One region of the Sphaerisporangium rhizosphaerae genome, then DNA from elsewhere that is predicted to be linked to it. Evidence: riboswitches for the same ligand, from Rfam matches in the RefSeq annotation. Region 1 holds a riboswitch; the other holds the start of a gene.
What was found. Region 1 has a riboswitch for glycine ahead of gcvT (glycine cleavage system aminomethyltransferase GcvT). Riboswitches for the same ligand answer to the same signal wherever they lie in the genome.
Positions count from the first base shown of each region.

Region 1 (15,651 bases):
GGTCGCGGCCGCGCATGATGACGCGCTCGGCGTGCGGCATGACGCCTTCGATGGCGTCGAGCCGCTCGCCGAGGTGAGCGGGGCTGCGGTCGCCGCCGAGCAGCACGGTCGGCACCTTGATCGTCGCGTAGGTGTCCAGTCGCACCCCGAGCCGGTCGAGCGCGTCCAGAGAGTCGAGCTGGCCGGGGATGAGCCTGCGGTACCTGGGGATCAGCGCCACCGCGAGCCCGGCCAGTGAGGCCTGCCGGCCGGGTATCCCCACCGAGCCGCGCAGGAAGACGGCCATGGCCTTGCCGGGCCGCCCCGCCGCGAGGGCGGCCCGGGCCTGCGTGAGGATGTGCCCGTCCTCGCCGCTCAGCGGCGGCCCTATGACGGCGGCGGGCTCGTAGACGACCGCCCCCGCGAACGACGACGGTGAGGCGGCCAGGGCTTCGAGGGCGACGACGCCGCCGTCGGAGTGGCCGTAGAGGACGACCGGTTCGCCGACCGCTCGCACCAGCGCCATGACGTCCTGCACCTCCTCGGCGATCGTGCAGGGGGAGCCGCCGAGCCGGGGGTCGGGCTTGAGGTCCATGCGGTACTGGCGGCGGTGCGGGCGCAGGACGCGGAAGCGGGCCGCCAGGACGCCGGCGAGGCGCCGGCAGCGCGTGCCGTCGTCCAGACCGGGGCCGAGCAGCACGACGGCCGGACCCTTGCCCTCGTCGTAGGCGCGGACGTCGGTGCCGTCCGCCGATGTCGTGACGAGCACGGTGCCTCCTGAAGTCCGGGGAGCGGAACGCTCCTTAGCAGTGCTCAGTTCTCCTTAGCAGCGATAAGGTAACTTAGCGCTGCTAAGGTGTCAACGATGCGAGCGAACGACAAACGGCCCGGCCTGAGCCGTCAGACGTTGGTCGAGACAGGGCTGCGCCTGCTCGACGAGGTGGGGCTGGACGGGCTGACGGTGCGCCGGCTCGCCGCCGAGCTGGGCGTCCAGTCGCCGGCTCTGTACTGGCACGTCCGCACCAAGCAGGAACTGCTGGACGCGATGGGGGACGAGATCATCCGGGCGGCGGGCATGGGGCCGCCCCGGGAGGAGGAGTCCTGGCAGGACTGGCTGGACCGCCGCGCCCGCGCGTACCGTGCCTCACTGCTGTCCCACCGCGACGGCGCGCGCATCGTCGCCGGCGCCCGGGGGAGGTCCCCGGTGACGCTCCGGCTGTTCGAGGAAGAGTTGTCCGCCATGGTCGCCCGGGGCTTCACCCCGGCGTTGGCCCTGCACACCATCACGGCCTTGAGCCACTACGTCATCGGCTCGGTCCTGCAACAGCAGACCGAGCCCGAGCGGCCGGCCGTGGCCGCCGATGCGACGGAGGACGACATACCGGCCATCCTGCTGGCGGCCGTCCGGGACGGCGGCGGCCCGTTCGGTGAGCGCGCCTTCGACCACGGGCTGCGCGCGTTCATCGACGGCACCGCCGCCGCCCTGGCACGCCGGAACGCCGCCTCTCCGTCGTGAAACCGCGTGGGGAGCGGGCTCCACCGCCCGCTCCCCACGTTCGTCTTGCTGAGGCCGTTCAGGTCAGCCGGTGGTGCAGGCCGTGCCGTTGAGGCTGAAGGCCGTGGGGTTGGGATTGCTGCCGGTGTGGGTGCCCTGGAAGCCGAACGTGGTGTTCGCGCCGGGGGCCAGCGAGCCGTTGTAGGACACGTTGCGGGCGGTGACCGTCGAGCCGCTCTGGCTGACGTCGGCGTTCCACGAACTGGTGACCTGCTGCCCGGCGGAGAAGGACCAGGTCACCGTCCAGCCGTTGATCGCGCTGCCGCCGGTGTTGGTGACGGTGAGGTTGGCGGTGAAGCCGTTGTTCCACTCGTTCTTGGTGTAGGACACGCGGCAGGGGCCGCTCCCGCCACTGGGAGAAGGCGAAGGCGTGGCCGACGGGGTGGGGTTGGGCGTGGGAGTGCGCGTCGGCGTCGGAGTGGGAGTCGGCGACGGGCTGGAGCCGTCCAGGGTGATGTTGGAGTTGCCGCTGCTCTGGTAGCCCTCGGTGGCCAGGATCTGGTAGTCGTGGGAGCCGAGGTTCATGCCGTAGCGGGCCCAGGCGTCGAAGTGGTTCCCGACCGTGATGGTGCCGCCGGTCCTCTTGGACTGCCGGACGCTCCAGTACTGGTTGAAGGTGCTGCTGTTGCCCTCGATCGAGGGGGCGTTGTAGCGGGTGGTCATGTAGATGTCGTAGGTGCCGCCGTCGCTGGTGACGGTGCCCTTGAACGTGCCGGTGGGCCGGTAGGTCCCCCAGTTGTCCACGATGTAGTACTCCACCAGCGGGCCTCTGGTCCACCCGTACAGGGCCAGGTAGGAGTTGCCCGAGGTGTTGAAGCTGCCCGAGTAGGTCACCGTCCTGCGTGCGCCGGGCTTCCAGCCCTTGCCGGCGACGAAGTTGCCGACGTTGCTCCAGGAGGTGCTGTAGTTCCCGCCGTTACCCAGGGTCATGGACGACGATCCACTGCCGTTGGTCCAGAACGAGTAGAAGTAGCCGTTGTTGGTGCCGGTCTGGTTGCTGGTGATGGCCGCGTGGGCGGTGCCCGGCAGCAGCAGGGTCATGGCGGAGACCAGCGAGAGCACCATGGTGCAGGCACGGCCGATGAGCACTCTGGTGTGGCTACGGTGACGGACCGGCGGGCGGATGGGGACGTCGTTCATGTGCGCGCTTCCTCCTCGTTAAGGCTGGCGCGGGCCAGGTGGCGTGGCAGGACCCGGCGGGGACGCCGCCGGTGACCGGGATGACGGCCACGGCGCGCGGCGTCGTACGACGCGGCGGAGGTCGGCCGGTCCTCGTCGGCCGACGATCGGAAGCCCTGGTCGTGGCAGGCGACCCGGATCGACAGCGGTTGAGCCTGTCAGCGGCGACAGTGTTCGCCCGATCCCGCCGCCCTGTCAACGCCCACCGAAAAGCGTCGAAAGTCGAGGCCCGCCAGGGCGCTTCTTCCCGCTGCTGGACGACTGTTTGCGGCTTGGCGGGCTCAAGCGCCCGAATGAAATTTTCGGCGCCACCCCGAACGATTTCGGCACCACCACGCGCCCTCGCCCGAGCGGCCCCCCGGTACTTTCCACCACGACGAAGACCCCGTCCCCTGGCGACCGCTCCGCGCGGCGGGCTGGGCCGGAAATGAAGAAGAGGGACGATCACCGGCCGGATGAACGCCCCTCTGGGTGCTGCTCAAAGAGGGGCAGTGGCCGTGACGGCGGGTGCCCCTTCATGGTTGTACATCAGGTTAACGCCTGTCCGGCAAGGCGTCATGGCACTTTCCGTATTCGTGTGATCGCCGAGCGTTGAGCGGTCAGCATTCGATGACGTTGACGGCGAGGCCGCCTCGGCTGGTTTCTTTGTATTTGTCGAGCATGTCGCGGCCGGTGTCGCGCATGGTCTTGATGGCCTTGTCGAGGGCGACGAAGTGGCGGCCGTCGCCGCGCAGGGCGATGCGGGCGGCGGTGATGGCCTTGATCGAGGCGACCGCGTTGCGCTCGATGCACGGGATCTGCACCAGGCCGCCGATCGGGTCGCAGGTCAGGCCGAGGTTGTGCTCGATGCCGATCTCGGCGGCGTTCTCCACCTGTTCGGGGGTGCCGCCGAGCGCCTCGGTCAGGCCGGCCGCGGCCATGGAGCAGGCCGAGCCGACCTCGCCCTGGCAGCCGACCTCGGCGCCGGAGATGGAGGCGTTCTCCTTGAACAGCACGCCGATCGCGCCGGCCGTGAGCAGGAAGCGGATGACGCCGTCGTCGTCGGACAGCGGCGTGAAGCGGTCGTAGTACGTCAGCACGGCGGGGATGATGCCGGCCGCGCCGTTGGTGGGGGCGGTGACGACGCGGCCGCCGGCGGCGTTCTCCTCGTTGACGGCGAGGGCGAACAGGGTGACCCAGTCCATCGTCTGGAGCGGGTCCTTCTCGGGGGACTCGCTCTGCAGGCGCCGCAGCATCTGGTTGGCCCGCCGCTTGACCTTCAGGCCGCCGGGAAGCACGCCCTCCTTGGCGGTGCCGCGGCGCACGCACTCGGACATGACGTTCCAGAGGTTCAGCAGGGCCGACCTGATCTCCGCCTCGGTGCGCCCGAAGGCCTTCTCGTTCTCCAGCATGAGCCCGGAGATCGACAGCCCGGTCTCGGAGCACAGCCGCAGCAGCTCGGCGCCCGAGGTGAACGGGTGGGGCAGCTCGGTGTCGTCGGCCTTGATGCGGTCGGCGCCGGTGGCGTTCTCGTCCACCACGAAGCCGCCGCCCACCGAGTAGTAGACCTTCTCGCGGATCTGCTCGCCCTCGGCGGTGAAGGCGGTGAAGCGCATGCCGTTGGGGTGGCCGGGCAGGGAGATCTTGCGTTCGAACACCAGGTGCTCGCCGACGACGAAGGGGATCTCGCGGGTGCCGTACAGCTCGATGGTGCCGGTGTCGCGCATCTTCGCCAGGCGCTCATCGACGGTGTCCACGTCGACCAGCTCGGGCTTCTCGCCGGACAGGCCGAGCAGCACCGCCTTGTCGCTGCCGTGTCCCTTGCCGGTCAGGCCGAGCGAGCCGTAGAGGATCGCCTCGACCCGGGCGGTCTTCTCCAGCAGGCCGTCCTGGTGCAGGCCGCGGGCGAACTTGTGCGCCGCCGCCATCGGGCCGCCGGTGTGCGAGCTGGACGGCCCGATGCCGATCTTGAACAGGTCGAAGACGCTGATCGCCATTGATCATTCCGTCCTTGGAAGCGATGTCGTGCGAGGGATGCCCCCATATGCGCCGGGTACGCGCGGGACAGGTCATGCGGTGGTGGCGCCGGCCGGTCCGGGCGGCCGGCCGGCGAGAGTCGTCGTGGGTGGACGGGGATTGGTGAACGGACGGCGGGACTCAGGACTCGGCGGTGGTGACCGTGGTGTACTCCTCGGCGGTGAGGAGGTCCTCGTGGGGGCCCTCGACGCGCACGCGGAACAGCCAGCCGTCGCCGTAGGGGTCGGAGTTGACCAGCGACGGGTCGTCCACGACGACCTGGTTGACCTCCACGACCTCGCCGGTGAGCGGGGCGTAGATGTCGCTCACGGACTTGGTGGACTCCACCTCGCCCACCGCGTCGCCCGCCTCGACGGTGCCGCCCACCTCGGGCAGCTGCACGAAGACCACGTCACCCAGCGCTTCGGCGGCGAACGCCGTGATGCCCACGGTCACGGTGAGGCCGTCGTCGAGGCCGGCCACCCACTCGTGCTCCTTGGTGTAGCTGAGCTCCTCGGGAATGCTGCTCACTTGCTCCTCCGGTAAAAAGGCAGGTCAATCACGTCGACCGGTTCATGGGTACCACGGATGTCGACCGCGAGCCCATCGGACACGTTGGTGTCCACGTAGGCCATCGCGATCGGCTTGCCGAGTGACTGGGACGGCGCGCCGCTGGTGACCTCTCCAACGACGGTGCCGTCAGTCAGCAGCACCACGGGATAGCCGTGGCGCGGCACTCGGCGGCCCCGCGCGACCAGGCCGGTCAGGCGCCGGCGCGGAGGGACGTCCTTGAGCGGCGCGAGCGCCGCGCGGCCGACGAAGTCGCCGGCCTTGTCGAACCGTACGACCCGGCCGAGGCCGGCGTCGAAGGGGGTCAGCCCGGCGTTCAACTCGTTGCCGTACAGCGGCATGCCGGCCTCCAGGCGCAGCGTGTCGCGGGCGGACAGCCCGGCGGGGCGCAGGCCATGGGAGTCGCCGGCCTTGGTGAGCTCCTGCCACAGCGTGACGGCGTCGCCCGCGGCGACGAACAGCTCGAAGCCGTCCTCGCCGGTGTACCCGGTGCGGGCGATGAGCGCCTCGACGCCGGCCACGGTGCCGGGCAGGCCCGCGTAGTACTTCAGGCCGGGAAGATCGGCGTCGGTGAGCGTGGCGAGGATCTCCTGCGCGCGGGGCCCCTGGACGGCGATCAGCGCGTACTCGGCGGACCGGTCGCGCACCTCGGCCTGGAAGCCTTCGGCGCGCTCGGTGAGCTCGGCCGCCACCTGCTCGTAGTTGGAGGCGTTGGCCACGACGAGGTACTCCTCGGCGGCCAGCCGGTAGACGATCAGGTCGTCGAGCACGCCGCCGTCGGGCGCGCAGATCATGGTGTAGCGGGCCCGGCCCGGCTCCAGCGTCGACAGGCTGCCCACCAGCGCGTGGTCCAGCGCCTCGCCCGCCTGCGGCCCGGTGAGGAAGATCTCGCCCATGTGGGAGAGGTCGAACAGCCCGGCGGCGGTGCGCACCGCGTTGTGCTCGGCGGACTCGCTGCCGTAGCGCAGCGGCATCAGCCAGCCGGCGAAGTCGGTGAGCGTCGCGCCGAGGCTCTCGTGCACCTCGCGGAGCGGTGTGGGTCGGGACATGATGCGCACCTCAGACAGGGTTGGATGAGAGCATCCTCCCCCTCTGTCATCGGTGCCTGAGAGTTTCGCCCGGGTTTTACCGGACTTTCACCTTCGGCGAGGCCCCACGGAGAGGGCCTGCTTTCCAGAGATCACCTGGCCCGCGCGGTCCTTTGCCTTGTGAGGTTCGCGGGGAGGACTTGCTCCTTCAGGGGTCCTGACCGGATGTCAGGACGCTCTCCCGCACGGGATCATCGGTGTTCCCGCCCACCCTACCAATGCCGATCGCCCGCCGTCGCGGCGGCGACGAGCGCCTGGAACAACGGGCCGTCCTCGCCCGCCTCGGGGTGCCACTGGACGGCCAGGGCGAAGGGGTGGCCCGCCAGCTCCACGGCCTCCACGGTGCCGTCCTCGCAGGTCGCCGCGACCGTGAGGCCGTCACCGAGGCGATCGGCGGCCTGGTGGTGGTAGTGGGCCGCGGCGACCTCGCCGTCCCCGAGGACCTTGGACAGGGCGGTGCCCGGCACCGGGCGCACCGGCAGGTGGCCGAACTCGCCGGGGGCCGGGGAGTGCCCGTCGTGCCCGACGACGTCCGGCAGGTGCTGGTGCAGGGTGCCGCCCAGGTGGACGTTCAGCACCTGCATCCCCCGGCACACCCCGAGGAAGGGGAGCCCGGCCGAGAGAGCCGCCCCGATCAGCCCGAACTCCGCCTCGTCACGGGACTCCCGGACGTAGCCCGTCCGCGGGTGCGGGCGCTCGCCGTACCTGGCCGGGTCGACGTCCCCGCCGCCGGCCACGATGAGGCCGTCCAGCCGGCCGGCCAGCGACGCCGGGTCGCCCGCCGGAGGCAGGATGACCGGCTGGCCGCCCGCCCGTTCGACGTGCTCGACATAGGTGTACGGCAGCAGCGCCGCCGGCATCCGCCAGACCGTGAAGGCGGCGGGCTCGACGTAGCAGGTGATGCCGATGACGGGTCGCGACATGGTCGACCAGGCTACAGCGGGGTCACGTAGGCGCCGGAGATGCCGCCGTCCACGAGGAACTCCGCGCCGGTGATGAAACTCGCGTCGTCGGAGGCCAGGAAGGCGACCGCGGCGGCGATCTCGGACGCCTCGGCGAACCGGCCGAGCGGGATGTGCACCAGGCGCCGCTGCGCCCGCTCGGGGTCCTTGGCGAACAGCTCCTGCAGCAGCGGGGTGTTCACCGGTCCCGGGCACAGGGCGTTGACCCGGATGCCCTCGCGGGCGAACTGCACGCCGAGCTCGCGGGACATGGCCAGCACGCCGCCCTTGGAGGCGGTGTAGGAGATCTGCGAGGTCGCCGAGCCCATCACGGCGACGAACGACGCGGTGTTGATGATCGAACCCTTGCCCTGCCGCCGCATGTACGGGATGGCGTGCTTGCAGCACAGGTACACGCTGGTCAGGTTGACGTCCTGAACCCGCCGCCAGGCGTCCATGCCGGTGGTCAGGATGGAGTCGTCGTCGGGTGGTGAGATGCCGGCGTTGTTGAAGGCGACGTCGACCGAGCCGTAGGTGTCGAACGCCGTGCGGAACATCTCGGCGACGTCGTCCTCGCTGGTCACGTCGGTCCGGACGAAGACGCCCCCGACCTCTTCGGCGATCTTCGCGCCGCCCTCCTCGTCGAGGTCGGCGCACACGACCTTGGCGCCCTCCTCGGCGAAGCGGCGGGCCGTGGCGAGGCCGATGCCCCCCGCCGCGCCCGTGATGACGGCGACGCGGTCGCGCAGACGTTGCATGGTGAGGTACTCCCTGGTGCTGGTGGACTCCCGTGGCCCCCGGGCGGGCCGGCGGGACGGCGGCGGTCAGTGGGCGATGAAGACGTTCTTGGTCTCGGTGAAGGCGGCCAGCGCGTCCGGGCCCAGCTCGCGGCCGAGCCCCGACTGCTTGAACCCGCCGAACGGCGTCCAGTAGCGGACCGAGGAGTGGGAGTTCACCGACAGGTTGCCCGCCTCGATGGCGCGGGCGACCCGCAGGGCCCGCCCGACGTCCCGCGTCCAGATCGACCCCGAGAGCCCGTACCGGGTGTCGTTGGCGATCTGGACGGCCTCGGCCTCACCCTCGAAGGGGACAACGCTGACCACCGGCCCGAAGATCTCCTCGGTGTAGGCGCGCTCGTCCAGCGACTCGTGGGTGAGCACGGTCGGCGGGAACCAGAAGCCCTTCCCGTCCGGGCACGTCCCCTGGAAGCGCGGGGTGCCGGTCACGAACGAGGCCACGCGGTCGCGGTGCTCGGCGCTGATCAGCGGCCCCAGGGCGGTGCCGGGGTCGCGCGGGTCGCCCACGACGAGCCCGCCGACCGTCGCGACCAGCCGGTCGAGGAACTCCTCGAAGACCGGACGCTCCACCAGGATGCGCGAGCGCGCGCAGCAGTCCTGCCCGCTGTTGTCGAACACGGCCGAAGGGGCGGTGGCGGCGGCCCGCTCGATGTCGGCGTCGGCGAAGACCACGTTGGCGCTCTTGCCGCCGAGCTCCAGCGTCACCCGCTTGACCTGCTCCGCCGCCTGGGCGGCGATGCGCTTGCCCACCTCCGTCGACCCGGTGAAGACGATCTTGTTGACGCCCGGGTGCTCGACCAGCCGGGCCCCCGCGACCTCCCCTGCCCCAGGCAGCACCTGGAGCACCCCCTCGGGGAGGCCGGCCTCCAAGGCCAGCTCGGCCAGCCTCAGAGCCGTGAGCGGGGTCCACTCGGCGGGCTTCACGATGACCGTGTTGCCCGCCGCCAGTGCCGGGGCCGCCCCCCAGGTCATGATGACCATGGGGAAGTTCCACGGCACGATCACGCCCACGACGCCGAGCGGTTCGGCGAAGGTGATGTCCACCCCGCCCGGCACCGGGATCTGCTTTCCATGATTGCGTTCCGGGGCGCCCGCGTAGAAGTGCAGGACGTCGCGGACGTTGCCGGCCTCCCAGCGGGCGTTGCCGATCGGATGCCCGGAGTTGGCCAGCTCCAGCTCGGCCAGCTCCTCGCCGTGCCGGTCGACCAGGTCGGCGAAGCGCCGCAGCAGGCGGGCGCGGTCGCCGGGGGAGACCTCCCGCCAGGCGGGGAAGGCCTTCCTGGCGCGCTCCACCGCGCGGTCGGTCTCGGCGACGTCGGCGAGCTCGACGTCGGCGAGCACGGTCTCGGTGGCAGGGTTGATGATCTTCATGGTCATGTCACATCCGCTCGAAGCCGCGGAACAGCTCCCAGTCGGTCACCGCCGCGTCGAAGGCGGCCAGCTCGACCCGGGCGTTGTTGGCGTAGTGCTCGACGACCTGCTCGCCGAGCGCGTCCTTCGCGATCTTCGACCCCTCCCACAGCGCCAGGGCGTCGCGGAGCGTCGACGGCACGGTCTCGGCGCCCGCCGTGTAGGCGTTGCCGGTGCAGGCCTCCTCCAGCGGCAGCTCGTGCTCGATGCCGTACAGTCCGGCCGCGATGAGGCCGGAGACCGCCAGGTAGGGGTTGACGTCGCCGCCGGGCACGCGGTTCTCCACCCGCAGCGAGGGGCCGTGCCCGACCAGGCGCAGGGAGCAGGTGCGGTTGTCCACGCCCCACTTGACCGCCGTCGGGGCGAAGCTTCCGGGGACGTACCGCTTGTAGGAGTTGATGTTCGGCGCGTACAGCAGCGTCAGCTCGCGCATCGCGGCGAGCTGCCCGGCGATGAAGTGCTCGCCGAGCCGGGACAGCCCGTGCGGCCCGTCCCCAGCCATGACGAGCTCGCCGTCCTCGCCGCGCAGCGAGATGTGGATGTGGCAGGAGTTGCCCTCGCGCTGGTTCGGCTTGGCCATGAAGGTGACCGACATGCCCTCCTGGGCGGCGATCTCCTTGGCGCCGTTCTTGTAGATGACGTGGTTGTCGCAGGTGGTCAGCGCCTCGGCGTACCGGAAGGCGATCTCGTGCTGACCGAGGTTGCACTCGCCCTTGGCCGACTCGACGTACATGCCCGCGCCCTCCATGCCGAGCCGGACCCGGCGCAGCAGGGGCTCGACGCGCGCGCCGCCGAGCAGGGAGTAGTCGACGTTGTACTGGTTGGCCGGGGTCAGGTCGCGGTACGCCTTGGACCACGCGGTCTCGTAGCCGTCGTTGTAGACGACGAACTCCAGCTCGGTGCCCACGTAGGCCGCCCAGCCGCGCTCGGCCAGCCGGGCCGTCTGCCCGCGCAGGATCTGCCGGGGCGAGGCCGTCACGTCCGAGCCGTCCTCCCAGACCAGGTCGGCCATCAGCATGACCGTGCCCTCCTGCCAGGGCACCCGGCGCAGGGTGGACACATCCGGGCGCATCACGAAGTCGCCGTACCCCCGCTCCCAGGACGACATGCTGTAACCGTCGACGGTGTTCATGTCGATGTCCACGGCGAGGAGGTAGTTGCATCCCTCGGCGGCGTGGTGCAGCACCTCCTCCAGGAAGTAGCGCGCGGACAGCCGCTTGCCCTGGAGGCGTCCCTGCATGTCGGCGATGGCAAGGAGCACGGTGTCGACCCGCCCGGCGGACACCTCTTCACGAAGTTGGTCGACGGTGAGCACCGTGTCCCCTTCCGGCAAAAGTCTGGAAACAGACCATTGGAGGCATGCAAGCACCAGCGGCGGTCCCCCGTCAACGGTCCGCCCCGCCCCAGCAGCGGAATGGACTAATCTCGAACCATTGGGACCGTTTCAGGGGAGGGCGTGATGGACGGGCACCAGCTCGTCGCGCTCCTGCGGCCCGTCCGCGCCGGCAACGCCTTCGAGGAGACCGTCGAGCGGCTGCTGCAGGCCATCAAGCTCGGCGTCGTCGCGCCCGGCGACAAGCTTCCCCCCGAACGAGAGCTGGCCGCCCGGCTCGGCATCAGCCGGGTCACCCTGCGCGAGGCCATCCGCGCCCTGCAGGAGGCCGGCTACCTCGACGTGCGCCGCGGCCGGTACGGCGGAGCGTTCGTCGTCTACCAGCCCCCGCGCCCACGCCAGGGCGACCTGCGCAGGGCCGTCAAGCAGATGGGCGCGGACGAGCTGGACGACGCGCTGACCTTCCGCATGGCCATCGAGTGCGGCGCCGCCCAGGTGCTGGCGGCCACCGAGCTCACCGGCGAGCAGCGCGAAACGCTGCGGCGCAGGCTTGCCGGCGTCAACGACGCCGCCCCGGCCGACTACCGGCGGCTGGACACCGCCTTCCACCTGTCCATCGCCGAGCTCACCGGGTCGGCGCTGCTGGCCTCGGCCGCCGCCGACGCGCGGCTGCGGGTCACCGACCTGCTCAACGCCATCCCCGTGCTCGGCCCCAACATCGACCACGCCGCCGCGCAGCACGCCGCGATGGTCGCCGCCATCCTCGCCGGGGACGCCGAGGCCGCGCGGCGGGCCGTCGTCGAGCACCTGGAGGGCACCGCCTCCCTCCTGCGCGCCTTCCTCGCCTGAAGGCCCCCGGCGGCCGATCGGCGGTGAACGCCGCGGCGGTCCGTCGCAAGCGGCGCCGCTCCGGGCACCGCGCCGCCCTCCCGATCGTCGAACAGAGGGCCGGCCGAGAGCGGGACCGACGGCCGGGGGAGCGGACGGCACGGCCCGGTGGATCAACGACCCCGGGACCGTACGTAGCATCGGTACTGGGGGATGCCTGTGGGAGTCTGGTTTCACGAACGGATCATCGACACCGGACGGCTGCCGCTCTTCTGCTTCCTGTCGGCGCTGATCGTCACGTTCGTCTTCACGCGCGTCAACGTGCGGCTGATCCGGGCCAAGGTCGGCTGGTTCCGCGACGTCAACGTGGGCGACGTCCACGTCCACCACGTCGTGTTCGGCGTGGTCCTCATGATGTTCGGCGGGGTCGCCGGGCTGGTCACCGCGGGGCTGTCCCCCGGCTGGTACGCCTGCACCGCGGCGGTGTTCGGGGTCGGCGCGGCGCTGGTGCTGGACGAGTTCGCGCTGATCCTGCACCTGCGCGACGTCTACTGGTCGGAGGAGGGGCGCACGTCGGTCGACGCGGTGTTCGTGGCCGTCGCGGTGACGCTGCTCCTGCTGCTGGGCCTGCGCCCCTTCGGCTGGGAGGAGCCCGAGCCCTCCGCGGCCGGCCGGTGGTCGGCCGCCCTGTTGCTGCTGCTCAACCTCGCGCTCGCCGTGGTCACGCTGCTCAAGGGCAAGATCTGGACCGGCCTGGCGGGGCTGTTCGTCCCTGTCCTGCTGATCGTCGGCGCGGTGCGGCTCGCGCGTCCCGGGTCCCCATGGGCGCGCTGGTTCTTCGCCCCCGGCTCGCGGCGGCCGCGGGCGTCCAAGATGGCCACGGCGGTCCACCGGGAGATCCGCTGGCGCCGTCCGGTGATCAGGGCGAAGATCGCCGTGCAGGAGTTCGTGTCCGGCCGGCACGACCTGCCCTCGGTCTGGAGCGGCAAGGCCGCCGAGGCGGTGAAGAGAGGCGAGACGGCGAAGAGGGGCGAGACGGCCGCGCGGCCGCACCGGCACCCGTGACGGCCCCTCCCGCTCCGGTCACGGGCGCAGGTGGGCCACCAGACGCCTGACCTGGTCGGCGTAGTGGTCGGTGAACTCCGCTGAGGCCGGGTCGGCCTCGCACAGCACCCGCACCAGATGCGGGAAGGCCACGCCCGCGCTCGACAGGGCGAACAGGGCCAGCATCAGGCACGCCGGGTCGATGTCGGCGGGGAACTCGCCGTCCGCCTGGCGCCTCCGCATGTCCGCGAGGTCGCGCCGCAGATCTTCGCCGAGCTCGGGCGTGACGGCGCCGCCCTCGGTCAGCCCCTCCCACACCATCATGCGGCCGAAGTCGCGGTTGGCGGCGTTGGCCCGGACGTAGGCCGCGGCCAGGTCGGGGAGCGGGGCGGCGGGGTCGGCGAAGCCGCTCTCGGCGCTCTGCCAGCGGTCGGTGAGCTCGCGGTACAGGCCTTCCTTGCCGCCGAAGTAGTACGAGATGAGCTGCTTGTTCACCCCGGCTCTGGCCGCGATCTCACTCACCCGGGCGCCGGCGAACCCTTTGGCGCCGAACTCCTCGATGGCGGCCCGCACGATGCGCTCTTTGGTGCGCTCGGGGTCGCGCCGTCGTTCGGCGGGGGCACGTCTCATGGGATCACGCTAGCACTCTCATCCTCAAGGATGAGATTTCCATCCGTGCGGTTGACACAATCATCCGTACGTTTGATAGTTGGAGACATGAACCCACGCATAGCGGTGATCGGAGGCGGCGTCGGCGGCCTCTGCCTGGCACAAGGACTGCACAAGGCGGGCGCCCAGGTGACCGTCTACGAACGCGACCGCACCCCCGGCGACCGGCTGCAGGGGTACCGCGTCCACATCGACCCCAACGGCGCGCGGGCCCTGCACGACTGCCTGCCGCCATGGCTCTGGAAGAGCTTCGTCGCCACCACCGGCGCGCGCGGCCAGGGCCTGGCCTTCCTCACCGAACAGCTCGAAGAACTGCTGCTGATGCAGGTGCCCGAGGTCGACGACCCCGTCGACGACCACCACTCGGTCAGCCGCATCACGCTCAGGCAGATCCTGCTGTCCGGGATGGAGGAGGTGGTGCGCTTCGGCAAGACCTTCGAGCGCTACGAGCGGGAGGACGGCGGGCGCGTCCGGCTGTTCTTCGAGGACGGCACCAGCGACGTCGCCGACATCGTGGTCGGCGCGGACGGCGGCAACTCGCGGGTCAGGAAGCAGTACCTGCCGCACGCCCAGCGCGTCGACACCGGCATCCTCGGGGTGGCCGGCAAGTTCCCGCTCACCGCGCGCACCCGCGACCTGATCGACCCGGGCCTGGTCCAGCGGGCCAGCAACGTCATCCCGCCCAAGGGGGCAGGCCTGTTCTGCGCCCCGCACGACCTCGGCGAGGCCCCCGCCCCGCCGCGCGGCGCCATCGGCGGCACCGACAGGGAGGGCGCCCTGTACGACAACATCGGCAGCTACGTCCTGTGGGCGTTCGCCGCGCGGCACCGGCGCTACCCGCGAGACCCGTCCGCCCTGTCCGGCGAGGACCTGCGCGACACCGTCGCCGGCATGATGACGGGCTGGCACCCCGACCTGCGCCGGCTGGTCACCATGTCCCACCCCGACACCGTCTCGCTGCTGCCGATCCGCACCTCGGTGCCCGTCGACCCGTGGCCCGCGACCACGGTCACCCTGCTCGGCGACGCCGTCCACAGCATGACGCCGATGCGCGGAGTCGGCGCCAACATCGCCCTGCGTGACGCAGGCCTGCTCTGCCGGGCCCTCACCAGCGGGCAGGACCCGGTCGAGGCGATCGCCGGCTACGAGGAGCGGATGCGGGAGTACGGCTTCGCCGCCGTCCGTGACTCGCTGCGCGCGGCCCGGCAGTTCGTCGGCGGCGGCACCGTGACCAGGCTGGCCTTCAAGACCTTCCTGCGCACCGCCCGCCGCTTCCCCGCCGTCCAGCGGACGATCTTCTCCTGACCCGGGCCCGTCCGGCCGTCTCCTGAGCACGGTGGTCCTCCGCGCCGTCCGCGACCACGCATAGCCCGCCGATTACGGGGGAGTGAGCGGGGACGAACGTTGATCGGGTGAGGAGGCAAGCGCGATGAAATTCATGGACAAGTGGAAGATGCGCCAGCTCAAGGCCCGCGCGAAGCGGCAGATCGGCGCGCAGACCGGCAACCGCGCCATGGCCGCCGAGGCCCGCACCGAAGAGGCCGAGGCCCGGCTGCTCCAGACCCGCGACCGGCTGGAGGAGGTCGCCCGGGAGATCCGCCGCGAGTACGGCGTCCGCCACTGACGCTCCGGAGCGGCCGCCGGCCGCCGCGCGCCGAGCCGCGTCCGCGGCGGGCGTGGCGGCCGGTTTCGTGCCCGTGGCCCTCGCCCCCGTGAGGGGCGCCGCTCAGGGGCTCAGCGGGGAGGGCCGATCAGGGGCTCAGCCGGGGAGGCGGCGAGGAACGAGGCGACGACCTGCCGGACGTCCTCGCGGCCGAGGTCGTCGTCGTGGCCTCCCGCCGTGAGGTAGGTCGTCACGGGGTGGCCCGAGGCCAGCAGGGCGTTGCTGAGGTCCAAGGTCTGCGTCGCCGGGACGACGTCGTCCTCCCGGCCGTGCAGCAGCAGGACGGGCACCCCGTTGCCCACGTGGTTGGCCGGCGTCACATCGGCGGTGGCCTGGTCGCCGGGAGCCGGGACGTGGCCGAGCAGCCGCGCCCACGGGCTGCCGGGGTCACGGCACTCCGGCCAGTCGGCCGCCAGCGGGTCCAGCGGAGGAGCCCAGGCGATCACTCCGGCCACGTCGTCGGGCGCGTCCACGCCCCGCAGCGCGAGATGCAGGGCCAGATGGGCGCCCGCCGAGGTGCCGGCGACCAGCAGCGGCACGCCGGGATGATCGGCGCGGACCTTGCGCGCCGCCTCGCGCACGTCGTCGAGCTGCGCCGGC
Region 1 is NZ_JBHTCG010000008.1:118,859-134,509, reverse strand. It holds gene ACFQSB_RS14430 (alpha/beta fold hydrolase) at 1-748, opposite strand, end outside; gene ACFQSB_RS14425 (TetR/AcrR family transcriptional regulator C-terminal domain-containing protein) at 845-1,495, shown strand; gene ACFQSB_RS14420 (glycoside hydrolase family 11 protein) at 1,559-2,674, opposite strand; gene ACFQSB_RS14415 (L-serine ammonia-lyase) at 3,313-4,689, opposite strand; gene gcvH (glycine cleavage system protein GcvH) at 4,850-5,239, opposite strand; gene gcvT (glycine cleavage system aminomethyltransferase GcvT) at 5,236-6,327, opposite strand; glycine riboswitch at 6,361-6,462, opposite strand; glycine riboswitch at 6,463-6,560, opposite strand; gene ACFQSB_RS14400 (gamma-glutamyl-gamma-aminobutyrate hydrolase family protein) at 6,579-7,289, opposite strand; gene ACFQSB_RS14395 (3-oxoacyl-ACP reductase) at 7,301-8,065, opposite strand; gene ACFQSB_RS14390 (aldehyde dehydrogenase family protein) at 8,132-9,481, opposite strand; gene ACFQSB_RS14385 (glutamine synthetase family protein) at 9,483-10,829, opposite strand; gene ACFQSB_RS14380 (FadR/GntR family transcriptional regulator) at 10,974-11,696, shown strand; gene ACFQSB_RS14375 (hypothetical protein) at 11,895-12,740, shown strand; gene ACFQSB_RS14370 (TetR/AcrR family transcriptional regulator) at 12,759-13,349, opposite strand; gene ACFQSB_RS14365 (FAD-dependent oxidoreductase) at 13,437-14,693, shown strand; gene ACFQSB_RS14360 (hypothetical protein) at 14,818-15,012, shown strand; gene ACFQSB_RS14355 (alpha/beta hydrolase fold domain-containing protein) at 15,123-15,651, opposite strand, start outside.

Region 2 (15,651 bases), on a different contig from region 1:
CATGAGCATCGGGGAGGTCCTCGAGGTCCTGCGGGCCGACTTCCCCGACGTCACCGTCTCCAAGATCCGCTTCCTGGAGGGCGAGGGGCTCATCGAGCCCCAGCGCTCCCCCTCGGGGTATCGCAAGTTCACCCATGCGGACGTCGAGCGCCTGCGCTACATCCTCACCGCCCAGCGCGACCGCTACCTGCCGCTGCGCGTGATCAAGGACCACCTGGACACCGCCGATCCCGACGGCGCCGGCCGCCCGCGCGCCGTGGGCGGGGAGGCGCCGGTGGCCGAGGTGCGGCTCAGCCGCGCCGAACTGCTGGCCGCCGCCGGGCTGGAGGAGGAGACCCTCGCCGAGCTGGAGGATTTCGGCCTGCTCACCCCGGTGGCCCGGTGGTACGACGCCGAGGCTCTGACCGTCGCCCGCGCCTCGGGCGCGCTGGCGAGGTTCGGCCTGCATCCGCGCCACCTGCGGGTGCTCAAGGCCGCCGCCGAGCGGGAGGCCGGGCTGGTCGAGCAGGCCGTGGCTCCGCTGCTGCGGCGCCGCGCGCCGGGCGCCGCCGGCCGCGCCGAGGAGACCGCGCGAGAGCTGTCCGGTCTGCTGCAGGACCTGCACACCGCCCTGGTCCGCACCGGCCTGCGCGGCATTCTGGGCCGCTGACGGAGCCGCCCGGACATTTCGGGGTGCGGGGATGTTACGTTGAATTTTGCGGCGATGGTCACGCCGCGAGCCGAGAGCCGCGAGGGAACGGGCCCGGAGCGGGGCGGCGACCCGATGAGACGGAGCAGCCTGTGTTGCAGATGGAGGTCGTGGGGGTCCGTGTCGAGATGCCCTCCAACCAGCCCATAGTCCTGCTCAAGGAGGCCAAGGGCGAGCGATACCTGCCGATCTGGATTGGGATGACCGAGGCCACGGCCATCGCGCTGGCTCAGGCGGAGGAGCCGCCCCCCAGGCCGCTCACCCACGACTTGTTCAAGGACGTGATCGAGGCTCTGGGCGTGCGGCTGACGGCGGTGAACATCGTCGCGCTGCGTGACGGAATCTTCTTCGCCGACCTGGTGTTCTCCAACGGGGTGGAGGTGAGCGCCCGGCCGTCGGACTCGATCGCGCTGGCGCTGCGCACCGGTGCGAGCATCTTCGCGAGCGAGGACGTCGTGCGCGAGGCCGGTGTGATCATCCCGGATGACCAGGAGGACGAGGTCGAGAAGTTCCGCGAGTTCCTTGACACGATCACGCCCGAGGACTTCGGCCGTGCGGGTTAGCCATTTCGGGCATTTACGCTTCACGACGCGCCGGGCGGGATCGTTGACTGAGCATCGCGCCAGTCCTACGGTGCAAGGGAACCCACGGTTGTAATTCACGAACCCCCAGATCAGACCGTGGGATGAGAGGAAGCCGGAGGTCCGCAGTGGCGGTCAGCAGCGGCGAGGGCAAGACGGCCGGCCAGCACGATCCAGTCCAGCGGCAGTCGGCGCGGGAACGCGCGGGCGAGCAGGGCCTGCTGTTCGACGAGCGGCCGGCGTCTCTGCCCGCCGACGTCGGATACCGCGGCCCGACGGCGTGCTCGGCGGCCGGCATCACCTATCGTCAGCTCGACTATTGGGCGCGCACCCAGCTCGTCGAGCCGTCGGTTCGCGCGGCGCAGGGGTCGGGATCCCAGCGGCTGTACAGCTTCCGCGACATCCTCGTGCTCAAGGTGGTCAAGCGGCTCCTGGACACCGGGGTGTCGCTCCAGCAGATCCGCACCGCCGTCCAGCACCTGCGCGAGCGCGGGGTCAACGACCTGGCGCAGATCACGCTGATGAGCGACGGGGTGAGCGTCTACGAGTGCACCTCGGCCGACGAGGTGATCGACCTGCTCGAGGGCGGCCAGGGCGTGTTCGGCATCGCCCTCGGCGGCGTGTGGCGCGAGGTCGAGGGCTCCCTGGCGGAGCTGCCGGGGGAACGCGCGGAGCCGGCCGGCCGGGACTCCTTGGAGGACCACCCAGGTGACGAGCTGGCCAAGCGCAGGAAGGCCCGCAAGACGGGCTGAGGCCGGAGGGCCGGGACGGGGAGTGTCCCTCCGCCGAGGAGGGCCGGGGGCTGTCGCACATATCCCAGAAGATCTACGGGGTGGTCGGGGTCCCTACATACCCGCCCTACAGGGATAAAACATGGCAATTTCCGAAATGTAGGGGTAACTCCCTACTCGGGGCGGGACGGTACGATTACCGGGAAAGCTGTTGACCCTGTGCGGGAGAGACCCGGGCACGGGCCGGCACCGCACCACCTGCGGCGCCGGCGGGTGACCCCGGGCGCCGAAGGAGCAACCTCCCCGGAATCTCTCAGGCCCACGTACCGCACAGGCGAGGCGACTCTGGAAAGTAGGCGTGCCCGCCAGGCGTGTCTCACCGACGGTGCAAATCCCCTGCCAGGGGATGAAGCTCTCAGGTCGCGATGAGGATGTCGCGCTGACAGAGGGGGAGATCCGGCATACGCGCGCGCTCAGCGCCGGTCTCTACCCCTTGTAGGAGGGCCCCATGACCGATCGGTCACCGCTTCGCGACCTCTTCGCACCGCCCTTCGCCACCCGGCACATCGGCCCGTCGGACGCCGAGCAGGCCCGCATGCTGGAGGCCGTGGGCTACGCCTCGGTGGCCGACCTGATCGCCGTCGCCGTCCCCGGCGCCATCCGCTCCGGCGAGCCGCTCGACCTGCCGCCCGCCGCGAGCGAGGAGGAGGCGCTCGCGGAGCTGCGCGCCCTGGCCGCCCGCAACCAGGTGCCCACCTCGATGATCGGCCTGGGCTACCACGACACGATCACCCCGGCGGTCGTGCGGCGCAACCTGCTGGAGAACCCCGGCTGGTACACCGCCTACACCCCCTACCAGCCGGAGATCTCCCAGGGCCGCCTGGAGGCCCTGCTCAACTTCCAGACCGTCGTGTCCGACCTGACCGGGCTGGACGTCGCCGGCGCCTCGCTGCTGGACGAGGCCACCGCCGCCGCCGAGGCGATGACCCTGGCCCGCCGCGCCGGCCGCGCCAAGTCCCCGGTGTTCGTCGTCGACGCCGACGCCCTGCCGCAGACCAAGGCGGTGCTGGCCACCCGCGCCGAGCCGCTCGGCATCGAGCTGGTCGAGGCAGACCTGGCCGCCGGGCTGCCGGAGGGGGAGCTGTTCGGCCTGCTGGTCCAGTACCCCGGCGCCGGAGGCCGGCTCAAGGACTTCCGCGCCGTGGCCGCCCAGGCCCGCGCCCGCGGCGCGCTCGTGGTCGCCGCCGCCGACCTGCTGGCCCTGACCCTGGTCGAGGCCCCCGGCACCCTGGGCGCCGACATCGCCATCGGCTCCTCCCAGCGTTTCGGCGTCCCCTTCGGCTTCGGCGGGCCGCACGCGGCCTACATGGCCGTGCGTGAAGGGCTCCAGCGGCAGATGCCCGGCCGGCTGGTCGGGGTGTCGCAGGACGCCGACGGGCGCCCCGCCCACCGTCTGGCCCTGCAGACCCGCGAGCAGCACATCCGCCGGGAGAAGGCCACCAGCAACATCTGCACCGCCCAGGTGCTGCTCGCGGTGATCGCCGGCATGTACGCCGTCTACCACGGCCCCGAGGGCCTGCGGCGCATCGCGCAGCGCACCCACCGGCACGCCGCCGTGCTGGCCGCCGGCCTGCGCGACGGCGGCGTCGAGGTCGTCCACGACGACTTCTTCGACACCGTCCTGGCCCGCGTCCCCGGCCGCGCCGCCGAGGTCGTCGCGGCGGCCCTGGACCGCGGCGTCAACCTGCGCCTGGCCGACGCCGACCACGTGGGCGTCAGCTGCGACGAGAAGACCACCGGCGCGCACCTCCAGGCCGTCTGGGAGGCGTTCGGCGTGACCGGCGTCGTGCTGGACGACGTGGACACCTCCGCCTCCGACGCCCTGCCCGCCGGGCTGCTGCGCACCACCGGCTACCTGTCGCACCCGGTGTTCCACTCCCACCGTTCCGAGACCGCCATGCTGCGCTACCTGCGCAGGCTCCAGGACAGGGACATCGCCCTGGACCGGTCGATGATCCCGCTCGGCTCGTGCACCATGAAGCTGAACGCCACCACCGAGATGGAGCCCATCAGCTGGCCGGAGTTCGCCGGCGTCCACCCCTACGCCCCGGCCGATCAGGTCGAGGGCTACCTGCGCCTGATCGGCGACCTGGAGGGCTGGCTGGCCGAGGTCACCGGCTACGACGCGGTCTCCCTGCAGCCCAACGCCGGATCCCAGGGCGAGTTCGCCGGGCTGCTCGCCATCCGCGCCTACCACAGGGCCAACGGCCACGGCGAGCGCGACGTGTGCCTCATCCCGTCCTCGGCGCACGGCACCAACGCCGCCAGCGCCGTCATGGCCGGTATGCGCGTGGTGGTCGTGGCCTGCGACGACGACGGAAACGTGGACGTCCCCGACCTGATCGCCAAGATCGACAAGCACAGCGAGCGGCTCGCGGCCATCATGGTCACCTACCCCTCCACCCACGGGGTGTACGAGGAGACCATCACCGAGATCTGCGAGCGGGTGCACCAGGCCGGCGGCCAGGTCTACGTCGACGGCGCCAACCTCAACGCGCTGGTCGGCCTGGCCAAGCCCGGGTCCTTCGGCGCCGACGTCTCCCACCTCAACCTGCACAAGACCTTCTGCATCCCGCACGGCGGCGGCGGCCCCGGCGTCGGCCCGGTGGCGGTCCGCTCGCACCTGGCGGCCTACCTGCCCGGCGACCCCCTGGGAGAGCGCGCCGACGGGGCCGTCGGGCCCGTCTCGGCCGCGGCGTACGGCTCGGCGGGCATCCTGCCCATCTCCTGGGCCTACATCCGCATGATGGGCGCCGAGGGCCTCAAGGCGGCCACCGAGCAGGCCATCCTGTCGGCCAACTACCTGGCCCGGCGCCTGGCCCCGCACTACCCGGTGCTCTACACCGGCCGCGAGGGCCTGGTCGCCCACGAGTGCATCATCGACCTGCGCCCGATCACCAAGGAGACCGGCGTCACCGTCGACGACGTCGCCAAGCGGCTCATCGACTACGGCTTCCACGCCCCCACCATGTCCTTCCCGGTGGCCGGCACGCTGATGATCGAGCCGACCGAGAGCGAGGACCTGGCCGAGCTGGACCGCTTCGTCGACGCCATGGTCGCCATCCGCGAGGAGATCGCCAAGGTCGCCTCAGGACGCCACGACCGGGCCGACAACCCCCTGCGGGGCGCCCCGCACACCGCCGCGTGCCTGCTGGCCGACGACTGGAAGCACCCCTACACCCGTGCCGAGGCGGCCTACCCGCTGCCGTCGCTGCGGGAGGACAAGTACTGGTCGCCGGTCCGCCGCATCGACCAGGCCTACGGCGACCGCAACCTGGTCTGCGCCTGCCCCCCGCTGGAGGCATACGAAGACTGAGCGACCGCCCTCGGCGCTCCGCCTGGATCGGCATAATATGTCGCGCGCGACGGCGCGCCCGCGTCGCGAGGCCGGGATTCCCGAGGCGGAGGAGAGGTCCCGATGGCGGCGCACGAGGTCGAGTCCGGCCGGCGGATCGAGGACGCGCGGAGGCTCGCCGAGAGCGGCGAACTGGAGGCCGCGGCCGAGATCTTCGCCGCGCTGGCCTCCGACGAGCGCGAGGCCGACCGCGCCCAGGCGGCCGTCGGCCTCGCCCTGGTCCTCGAGCGCCGTGGCGACCTCACCGGCGCCAGGGCGGCCGCGCGCACGGCCCTGGCCACCGGCCACCCCGAGTACGCCGCCCAGGCGGCCTGCCACCTGGCGCGCGGGTTCGAGCAGGAAGGCATGGCCGACCAGGCCCGCGCCGCCTGGCAGGCCGTGATCGGCGTCGGCACCCCGGCCTACCTTCCCGGCGCCCACCTGGCCCTGGCCCGCATCGCCGAAGCCCAGGGCGACGACCGCGCCGCCGAGGCGGCCCTGCGCGCCACCCTGGCCACCCGCGACCCGCGGGCCTGCTCCGAGGCGGCCCAGCGCCTGGCCGAGTACCTGCTGGAGGACGGGCAGCCCGGCGAGGCCGCCGACCTGCTCCTCGACGCCCTGGAGCTGCCCGAGGTGGCCGACCCCGGGCGCCTGCGGGTGCTGCTCGGCATGGCCCACCTCGACATGGCCTGCGGGGAGTTCGCCGCGGCCGCCGAGGGCGACGGCGACGCCGACGGGGTCGCTCTCGCCGTCGAACTGCTCGCCCGCACGCTGCCCCTGCGCGGGCGGGACGCCGACGCCGAGCAGGTGTGGGCGTACGGGCTCGGCCACCCCGACGAGACGGTGGCCGACCAGGTGCGCCTCCGCCTCACCCGCGACGACACCGCCCCCTCCCAGTAGCCGCCCCGGCCCAGGCCTCAGCGGCGTCTGCGGCCGACGGCGGCGGCGACGTTGACCATGATGATGCCGGTCCAGGCCAGGAACAGCCCCGCGGGCCCGGCCTGCCCGGCGGCGATCGCGGTCAGCGGGATGCCGATGCCGAGCGAGCCGAGCGCGATCGGGATCGTGGCGTCGACCTGCCTGGGCTGCTTGCCCGGGCCGGGATGCGGCGCCGCGTACGGCCCGCCGGGGCCGGGCTGGAGGGGGTACCCGTTCTGCGCGGCCACCTCGGCCCGCACCCGGGACTCGATCGTCGAGTCGATCTTCTCCAGGAACGACTCGATCAGCGCCTGCTCGTAGTCGGAACCGAGGTCCCGGCGGGCCTCCACGGTGGCGCGAAGCTCGTCACGGGGCAATGAATTATCCGGCACCCCCTTAATCTGGCACAGACACCGGGCGGCGGCATCCCCCGTGAGAAGTAGAGGGCTGGTCCCCGAGTACCGTGTCGGCCATGCGGATCATGACGCCGCGGGGGGCGGCGATCGTGGAGGTCGACCAGGCGCCCGCGCCGAGGTTCCTGTTCCTGCTCACCCACGGGTCGGCGGGCGGGGTCGACTCGCCCGACCTGCTGGCCGTCCGGGACGCGGTGGTGGCGATCGGCGGCACGGTGGCGCGGGTGCTGCAGCCGTTCAGGGTCGCGGGCGCCCGGGCGCCGGGGTCGCCGGCCAGGCAGGACGAGGCGTGGACCGCGCTGGCGGCCTCGCTCGGAGAACGGTTTCCCGGCCTGGCCCTGGTGCAGGGCGGCCGGAGCAACGGAGCGCGGGTGGCCTGCCGGACGGCGCGCGCCGTCGGCGCGGAGGCGGTGGTGGCACTGGCCTTCCCGCTGCACCCGCCCGGGAACCCCGGCCGCTCGCGTGCGCAGGAGCTTCGCGAGGCGGGCGTCGATGTGCTGGTGGTCAGCGGTGACCGTGATCGCTTCGGAGTCCCCGATCAGGCGGACGCTGCACGCCTGGTGGTGCTCGCGGGTGAGGGACATGACCTCAACAGAAACCCCGCCCGGGTGGGCGAGGTCGTGGCCGGATGGCTCGGCCCCCGGTTCGCGTGAAGGTCAGGCCGCGCTTATGGCCAGGTCGGTGGGACGGTGCGGGGCGATGATGGCGCCGTCGGGCAGGAGCTCCCCGGTGTCCTCGAATAGCACGATGCCGTTGCACAGCAGGCTCCACCCCTGCTCGGGGTGCGCCGCGATCGTGCGGGCGGCTTCGCGGTCCGGCGCGTTGGTGGTCGGACAGGACGGCTCATGCGGGCACATTGGCGTGCCTCCGGTTTTCTCTCTCGGTCTGGGGCTCGCGGGGGCGTCATCGCCAGGCACCGCTGCCCCGCGCCGATTCCCCCATGTCCCCGCCGAACGGGGACGAGCGCTTCTGCTGTTGACAGTGTGCGCTAACGCACACCTACAGAGTAAGTGTGCTGCGGGTCACACGCGTACGACATAGCCCATTGGGACGGTTTGGAACCTTCGATTAGGGGGTCCGCGGGGGCCCGGAAGGCTGATCCGGCGCTGTGACCTGCGACACAAGCCTGCCCCAGGTGAGATAACGGTCCAAGCACGACTCGCCGCCGAATGGATAAACGAACGGTTACGAGCTGGGAAGCCCTCTCAACAGGGCTTCCAGCCCGCGCTCGAACGCCGCCGCGGCCTCCTCGGCGGGCTCCGCCCGGGTGGCCGCCGGCGCCGGGAGCCGTCCGTCCTGCTCGTCCTGCGCCTCCTCCGGAGGGGCGGCCCAGCCGGAGCGCTGGATCTCCACCGCGACGCTGCCCATGACGTACGCGCGCAGCGTCCGCACGGCCTGGGCGGCGCGGGCGGGGTCGCCGAACCCCGCGGTGGCCAGTTGCTCGGCCTGCTCGCGGATCGCCATGAGCGCGGTGCCCTGCGGCGGCTTGGTCAGGGCCAGGGCCAGCACCCCGGGGTGCTCCAGCAGGGCCGCGCGGCCCGCGTGGGCCCAGGCGCGGGCGACCTCCCGCCACCCTCCGTCGGACGGCTCGACGGTGACGGTGGTGACGTGCTCGGCGAGGGCGTCCATGAGCGCCTCCTTGCCGCGGGGCAGGTGGTGGTAGATCGCCATCGCCTCGACCTGCAGGGCGTCGCCGAGGCGGCGCATGGTGAGGCGGCGCAGCCCCTGGCCGTCGGCGATGTGCAGGGCGGCCTCGATGATGCGCTCGCGGGACAGGGGGACCGGAGGTCGCTTCGCTGGCATACCAGGCATGATCCCGACCATGGCTTACTTTGTAAAGGGCGCCGCGCCGTGCCGTCCGCCCTCACTCGGGGACGCCGGGGCGAGGCCGGTGCTCCGGGCGGCGTACGCTATGGCGAGCGAGGAACGCCGGATCACCGGCGATGTGCTGAGAAAGGGCAGGCGATGGCGTTTTTCCGTCCGAGCGTGAGCCGGGAGGCGGAGGTCAGGCACCACGCCGACCAGGAGGTCGGAAAGAGCTTCCCCAAGCTGCTGGACAAGGCGCGCGAGGCCGAGGGCGGGCTGCGGCGCGCCCAGGCCGCCGGCGCCGGGGCCGAGGAGCTCCGGGCGGCCGGGCTCGCCTATGACCGCGCGCTGTCCGACGCGCTGCGCGCCGCCGAGGCCGCCCAGCGCGCCACCCTCGGCGTCAAGGCCTACGACGACCGCATCCGCCGGCGCAAGGGCGTCGCGACGCCCGAGGGCGCTAAGTGGACCGCCGAGGTCGACAGGCTGCGCACGCTGCGCGAGGAGAACCGGCTGACCGGCATCGCCCGCGTGCCGCGCCCCTTCGCCGCCGCGCGCTGACCCGCTGAGACGCCGACGGCCTCCGCCCGGGTGGGCGGAGGCCGTGCGCGTGTGCCGGGCGGGCCGGTGGTCCGGCGCCGCGGCCGGCCGGACCGATCGAGCAGCGGTCAGCTGGCCCAGTCGAGCAGCGGACGGGTGTTGCTCGGGTGGCGCAGCTTGGACAGCGATTCCTTCTCGAGCTGGCGGATGCGCTCGCGGGTGAGCCCGAGGTGCTTGCCGATCTCGTCCAGGGTGTGCGGCTTGCCGTCGATCAGGCCGAAGCGCAACGCCATGATCTTGGCCTCGCGGGGGGTGAGGTTGCCCAGCACTCCGCGCAGCTCCGCGCCCAGCAGCTGCCGGTCGACGACCTCGGAGGCTTCCGGAGCGTCGACGTCCTCGATGAGGTCGCCGATGGTCGTCTCGCCGTCCTCGCCGATGGTGGCGTTGAGGCTGATCGGCTGGCGGCTGGTGCGCAGCAGCTCCTCGATCTGGTCGGGGGTCTTGTCCAGCTCCACCGCCAGCTCCTCGGGGGTGGGCTCGCGGCCGAGCCGCTGGTGCATGTCGCGCTCGATGCGCGACAGCTTGGACAGCATCTCCAGCACGTGCACCGGGAGCCTGATGGTGCGGGCCGAGTCGGCGAAGCCGCGCTGGATCGCCTGCCGGATCCACCACATGGCGTAGGTGGAGAACTTGTAGCCCTTGGAGTAGTCGAACTTCTCCACCGCGCGGATCAGGCCGAGGTTGCCCTCCTGCACCACGTCGAGCAGGGCCATGCCGCGGTCGGTGTACTTCTTGGCCACCGAGACCACCAGGCGCAGGTTGGCCTCCAGCATGTGGTCCTTGGCCCGCCTGCCGTCCTCGGCCACCCACTCGAGGTCCTCGCGCCGGGCGGCGCTGAGGGAGGGGTCGTTCTCCAGCTTGTACTCGGCGTACAGGCCGGCCTCGATGCGCTTGGCGAGCTCGACCTCCTCGGCGGCGGTCAGCAGGGTGCGGCGGCCGATCGACTTGAGGTAGGTGTGCACGGAGTCGCCCATGACCGAGGACTGGTCGTCCAGGTCCAGCGGCTCGTTCTGCAGCTCGCTCTCGTCCGGCTCGCTCCAGCCGTCCTCGTGCTCGGGAGTCTCCTCGGCCGCCGGGGGCCGGGACGGCGCGGGCGCCGCCGGGGCGGCGGGGGAGACCGGCGGGGCCTCCCCGCCCGGGCGCGTGGTCCGGCGGGTGGCGTGGCGGCGGCGGGTCGTGATGGTGCCCTCGGAGCCCTCGGCGGTGGCCGCCGGGTCCGCGGTCGTGCTGGTGCGTGTCATTGCGCTCTTCGCGGTAGTCTTCACTGCGGTGCTCTTACGGGTCCTTCGCGCCGGGCCGCCAGGGGCGGCGTCGTTCTCCGCGGCCAGGCTCACGCCGGCCTCGGTGAGCTCGCGCAAGATCGAGCGACCCTTGGCCGGGCTGATCTGCGCTGACGAGAACGCCTCGCGGAGCTCCGCGAGGGAAAGGTGACCTTGCGCTCGCCCTCGGTCGAGGACCTGAGCGAGCGTCGTCGGGGTCGCCTCGCGCGATGGCGAGGTCGCCGCGGCAGTTCGGGGCATGAGCACACCTCCTCCGTCACGGAGTCGTCATTTCGGTCTTGGGATGGCGCGGCGTTCGAGGTTCGGCGCACCAGTATCAATAACGTCAGGCGGCGCGGTTTGTTCCCGCACTGCGCACGCCCGCCGGGAGATCCTCCGCGAGAGCGCGCAGGTCGCCGCCGGTGGCCGTCCCGGCCGCGCGGTGTCGGGGGGCTGCACGGTCTCTCCGTTCGTCGGCGTCGGTCGGGCTCTGGACCCCCCTGCCCGCGATCGCCCGTCCCACACGGCAGGCCGCCGATCGCCCCGGCCGCGCGGGCCCCGCGCGGCCCGCGCTCCCCGCGCTCCCCGCCGTCCGATCGGCCGGGACCTCGGTGCGGAACGGGCCCGCGCGGCGGGGGACCGGCCCCGCACACGAGGAGGCGGGCCGCCGTACGGCGGCCCGCCTCCCGCGACGGCTCGTGCGGCCTTACTTGGGCTTCTTCTCCCCGGTGATCACGGGGATGGGGAGAGGCTCGGCCTCTTCCAGGCGCTTCTCGGTCCAGTACTCGGCGACCTTCTTGGGATCGCGGTTCATCTGGTCGTCGACGAAGACCGACGGCGCGCTCGTGGGTTCCGCGTTGGCCGGGACGTCGGGCCCGGGGATCTGGCCGGGTGCCTCGCCCGGAGCGTAGGTCGTCGAGCTCTCGCTCGTCCGGCCGGCCTTCTCGGACTCGACCCGTCCCGTGGCGGCGGCGGCCGCGACGGATATCCCCCCGACGAGGACCGCTCCCACCACTCCGGCGGAGATCCACATCTTGCGGGTTGGGTTCATCAAGGCGTCCTTCCTAGATCCACTGCTGTCGGTATGACGCGCTGGATGCGGCGTACGGTTCCCCTTCGACGCGACATTGTGGTCAACGAACCTCTCTTGCGCCACCAAACCCGGAAATATCGCGTCGTATGGCGACAAGATCGTGTTTGCCGTTCGGCAGCAGCGGCAGCCGGTCGCGCACCGCCAGCGCCCGCGGCGCCGCGTACCCCGGCAGGCGCTCCTTCACCAGGGCGCGCAGCTCACCCAGCGCCGGGGGAGCGGCCGGGTCGGCGGCCACCACCACCGCGACGACCTCCTCGCCCCACTCGTGGTGCGGCCGCCCGACGACGACGGCGTCGCGGACCCCCGGATGGCCGGACAGGACGCCCGCCACCGTCCCGGCGACCACCTTGCGCCCCCCGGTGTTGATCACGTCGTCGGCGCGGCCGGCCACGCGCAGCCGGCCCTCCTCCAGCGTGCCGAGGTCGGAGGTGAGGTACCAGCCGTCCCGCAGCGACGCGGCGGTCAGGTCGGGGCGCAGCCGGTAGCCGGAGAACAGCACGGGCCCGGAGAGGCGCACCCGCCCGTCCGGCCCGACCGCGGCGCCCACCCCGTCCAGCGGGACGCCGTCGTAGACGCACCCGCCGCACGTCTCGCTCATGCCGTAGGTGGTCACCACGCGCGCTCCGGCGGCGCGCGCCTCCGCAAGCAGGCCGGGCGGCGGGGCGGCGCCGCCGAGGAGGATCGTGCGGAAGGCCGACAGGTCGGCGCCGATGTCGATCAAGCGTCTGAGCTGCGTCGGGACCAGCGACACGTGGTCGGCGCCGCTGGCGGCCACCGCCTCGGGCGAGAACCGCTCGTGGATCAGGGGCGCCGCGCCGCCCAGCAGCGAGCGCACCAGCACCGCCAGCCCCGACACGTGCGAGACGGGCAGGCAGCACAGCCACCGCTCGCCCGGCCGGGCGCCGAGGCGGGCCAGCGAGGCCGCGGCCGAGGCGGTCAGGGCGCCGGCGGTCAGCTCGGCCCCCTTGGGGACGCCCGTCGAGCCGCTCGTCGCGATGATCACCGCGGTGTCCCCGGACGCGGGGACCCCGCCCTCCCGCGGCCGCACGCCGCCGGCGGTCACCACATGGGTCGGGCGCAGCGCCTCCAGTGCCTCCCGAAGCGCCGGAGCCGGCAGCTCCGGAGCCAGGGGCAGCACGGCGGGGCCGCCGTCGAGCAACGCCCGGCGAACCATGCCGAACAGGTCGGGACCGGGAGGGAGGACCACCGCGTGCACAGGACGCTCACTCACGGTCGTAAGGTTAGTCCCGATGAGAGGGGTCCCGGCCGTGCCCTGCCGGGCGACGCGCAGGTGAGTGGAGGAGCGAGCGTGACCGTGAGCACTGTCGACTGGAAGCGGTCCGGTGACTACGAGGACATCATCTACGAGACGGCAGACGGCATCGCGAAGATCACGATCAACCGCCCCGAGCGGCGCAACGCCTTCCGCCCGACCACCCTCTTCGAACTCCAGCACGCCTTCAACGCCGCCCGCGACGACGGCGAGGTCGGCGTGGTCGTCCTCACCGGCGCCGGCACCGAGGCGTTCTGCTCCGGCGGCGACCAGAAGATCCGCGGCGACGACGGCTACGTCGGCCCCGACGGCATCGGCCGGCTCAACGTGCTGGACCTGCAGATCCAGATCCGCCGCCTGCCCAAGCCGGTCGTCGCCATGGTCGCCGGGTACGCCGTGGGCGGCGGCCACGTGCTGCACGTCTGCTGCGACCTCACCATCGCCGCCGACAACGCCGTGTTCGGCCAGACCGGCCCCAAGGTCGGCTCCTTCGACGGCGGCTACGGCGCGTGGCTGCTCGCCGAGACCGTGGGGCTGAAGAAGGCCCGCGAGATCTGGTACCTGTGCCGCTTCTACAACGCGCAGGAGGCCCTGGACATGGGCCTGGTCAACACGGTCGTCCCGCTGGAGCGGCTGGAGGAGGAGACCGTCCAGTGGTGCCGCGAGATGCTGGACAAGTCGCCGCTGGCCCTGCGCATGCTCAAGGGCGCCATCAACGCCGTCAGCGACGGCGCGGCCGGCATGCAGCAGTTCGCCGGTGACGCCACCCTGCTGTACTACATGAGCGAAGAGGCCCAGGAGGGCCGCGACGCCTTCAAGGAGAAGCGCCGCCCCGACTTCTCCCGCTTCCCGCGCCGCCCCTAGATGAGGGCCTTCCCCCTTCCCGCGCGCGCCCGTCCCGCCGGGCGGGCCGCCCGGCAGGTCCCGTCCGAGGAGGGCAGGTGAACCCCGCCACCGCGCTGTCCGGCGTCCTGGTCGACGAGCTGGTGCGCTGCGGGCTGACCGACGTGGTGCTGGCTCCCGGCTCCCGCTCGGCGCCGCTGGCCATCGCGGCGCACGGCGACCCGCGCGTGCGCCTGCACGTGCGCATCGACGAGCGGTCGGCGTCGTTCCTGGCCCTGGGCCTGGCCCGCAGGTCCGAGCGGCCGGTCGCGCTGGTGTGCACCTCCGGCACCGCCGCCGCCAACTTCCACCCCGCGGTGATCGAGGCCCACGAGTCGGGCGTCCCGCTGCTGGTGCTGACCGCCGACCGCCCGCCCGAGCTGCGCGCCACCGGGGCCAGCCAGACCATCGACCAGATCAAGCTGTTCGGGTCGTCGGTCCGCTGGTTCAGCGAGATCGGCGTGCCCGAGGAGCGGCCGGGCCAGGTCGCGTACTGGCGGTCGCTGGCCGGCCGCGCCTACCAGCGCGCCCTCGGGCCCGGCGACCCCGGCCCGGTCCACCTGAACGTGGCCTTCCGCGAACCGCTGGTCCCCGACGGCGACACCTCCTGGTGCGAGCCGCTGGAGGGCGGCGCGTCCGGGCCCTGGGTGCGCGCCCGGGTGGCCCCGCCCTCGGCGGGCCTGCACGTCTCGCCCACCCGCCGCGGCGTCCTGGTGGTCGGCGACGGCGCCTCCAACGTGCGCCGCTACGTCGCCGCCGCCGGAATGGCCGGTTGGCCGGTGCTGTCGGAGCCCACCGGCGGGGCCAGGTACGGTGACCACGCCATCTCGGCCTACCACTTCCTGCTCGGCGCCCCCGAGTTCGCCGACGCCCACCGCCCCGACGTGGTCGTCACGCTCGGCCGGCCCAGCCTGTCGCGCCCCCTGCTGTCGTGGCTCACGCAGGCGCGCGAGCACATCGTCGTCGCCTCCGACCTGTCCCACTGGCCCGACCCCACCCGCTCGGCCACCCAGGTCGCCCAGGCCGTGGAGATCCCCGTCGCGGCCGGCGACGACGGCTGGCTGTGGTCCTGGCGTGCCGCCGAGGCCGCCGCGCGCGCCGCCGTCGACGCCGTGCTGGACGAGGCCGAGCTGAGCGAGCCGCGCCTGGCCAGAGACCTGGCCGAGGCGCTGCCCAACAACGCCCTGCTGTTCTGCGGGTCCTCCATGCCCATCAGGAACCTCGACCAGGCCATGCGCCCCCGGCGCGGTGTGCGGCTGCTGGCCAACCGCGGCGCCTCGGGCATCGACGGGCTGGTGTCCACCGCGATGGGCGCCGCGCTCGCCCACAACGGGCCCTCCTACGCCCTCATCGGCGACCTGACCCTGCTGCACGACCAGAACGGCCTGGTGCTCGGCCCGCGCGAGCCCCGGCCCGACCTGTGCCTGGTCGTCGTCAACAACGACGGCGGCGGCATCTTCTCGCTGCTGCCGCAGGCGGCGCTGCCCGACTCCTTCGAGCGGGTCTTCGGCACCCCGCACGGGGTGAACCTGTCCTACCTCGCCGCCGCCACGGGCACCCCGCACACCCTGCTGTCCTCCATCGGCGACCTGCCCAAGGCCATCCGGGGAGAGGGCCCCCGCATCGTGGAGGTGCGCACCGACCGGGCGGAGAACGCCCGCGTCCACGCGGCCATGCGCGAGGCCGCCCACGCGGCCCTCAGGGATCTCCCTTAGAAGTCCCCGATGTTTCCCGCGCACGCAAAGAGAGGGCATCCCACCGCATAAAGTGTGAGCCATGCATGTCGAGGAATGGCTCCAGGCGATCCCCCCGCTGTGGATCTGCGTGATCGTCGGCGTGGTGATCGGTGTCGAGAGCCTCGGCATCCCGCTGCCCGGTGAGATCGTCCTGGTCAGCGCCGCGCTGCTGTCGGCGCAGCACGTCGTCAGCCCGGTGTGGGTCGGGGTGTGCGCGAGCGCCGGGGCCATCATCGGCGACTCGATCGGGTACGCCATCGGCCGCAAGGGCGGGCAGCCG
Region 2 is NZ_JBHTCG010000014.1:170,897-186,547, reverse strand. It holds gene ftsR (transcriptional regulator FtsR) at 1-649, shown strand, start outside; gene ACFQSB_RS22010 (bifunctional nuclease family protein) at 781-1,251, shown strand; gene ACFQSB_RS22005 (MerR family transcriptional regulator) at 1,398-2,021, shown strand; glycine riboswitch at 2,213-2,339, shown strand; gene gcvP (aminomethyl-transferring glycine dehydrogenase) at 2,509-5,376, shown strand; gene ACFQSB_RS21995 (tetratricopeptide repeat protein) at 5,479-6,294, shown strand; gene ACFQSB_RS21990 (hypothetical protein) at 6,312-6,704, opposite strand; gene ACFQSB_RS21985 (alpha/beta hydrolase family protein) at 6,785-7,378, shown strand; gene ACFQSB_RS21980 (DUF5999 family protein) at 7,382-7,582, opposite strand; gene ACFQSB_RS21975 (TetR/AcrR family transcriptional regulator) at 7,911-8,528, opposite strand; gene ACFQSB_RS21970 (hypothetical protein) at 8,712-9,089, shown strand; gene ACFQSB_RS21965 (RNA polymerase sigma factor) at 9,197-10,648, opposite strand; gene ACFQSB_RS21960 (hypothetical protein) at 11,094-11,438, opposite strand; gene ACFQSB_RS21955 (AMP-binding protein) at 11,521-12,654, opposite strand; gene menB (1,4-dihydroxy-2-naphthoyl-CoA synthase) at 12,796-13,617, shown strand; gene menD (2-succinyl-5-enolpyruvyl-6-hydroxy-3-cyclohexene-1-carboxylic-acid synthase) at 13,695-15,350, shown strand; gene ACFQSB_RS21940 (DedA family protein) at 15,412-15,651, shown strand, end outside.
Region 2: another riboswitch for glycine. It lies ahead of gcvP (aminomethyl-transferring glycine dehydrogenase); the one in region 1 lies ahead of gcvT (glycine cleavage system aminomethyltransferase GcvT).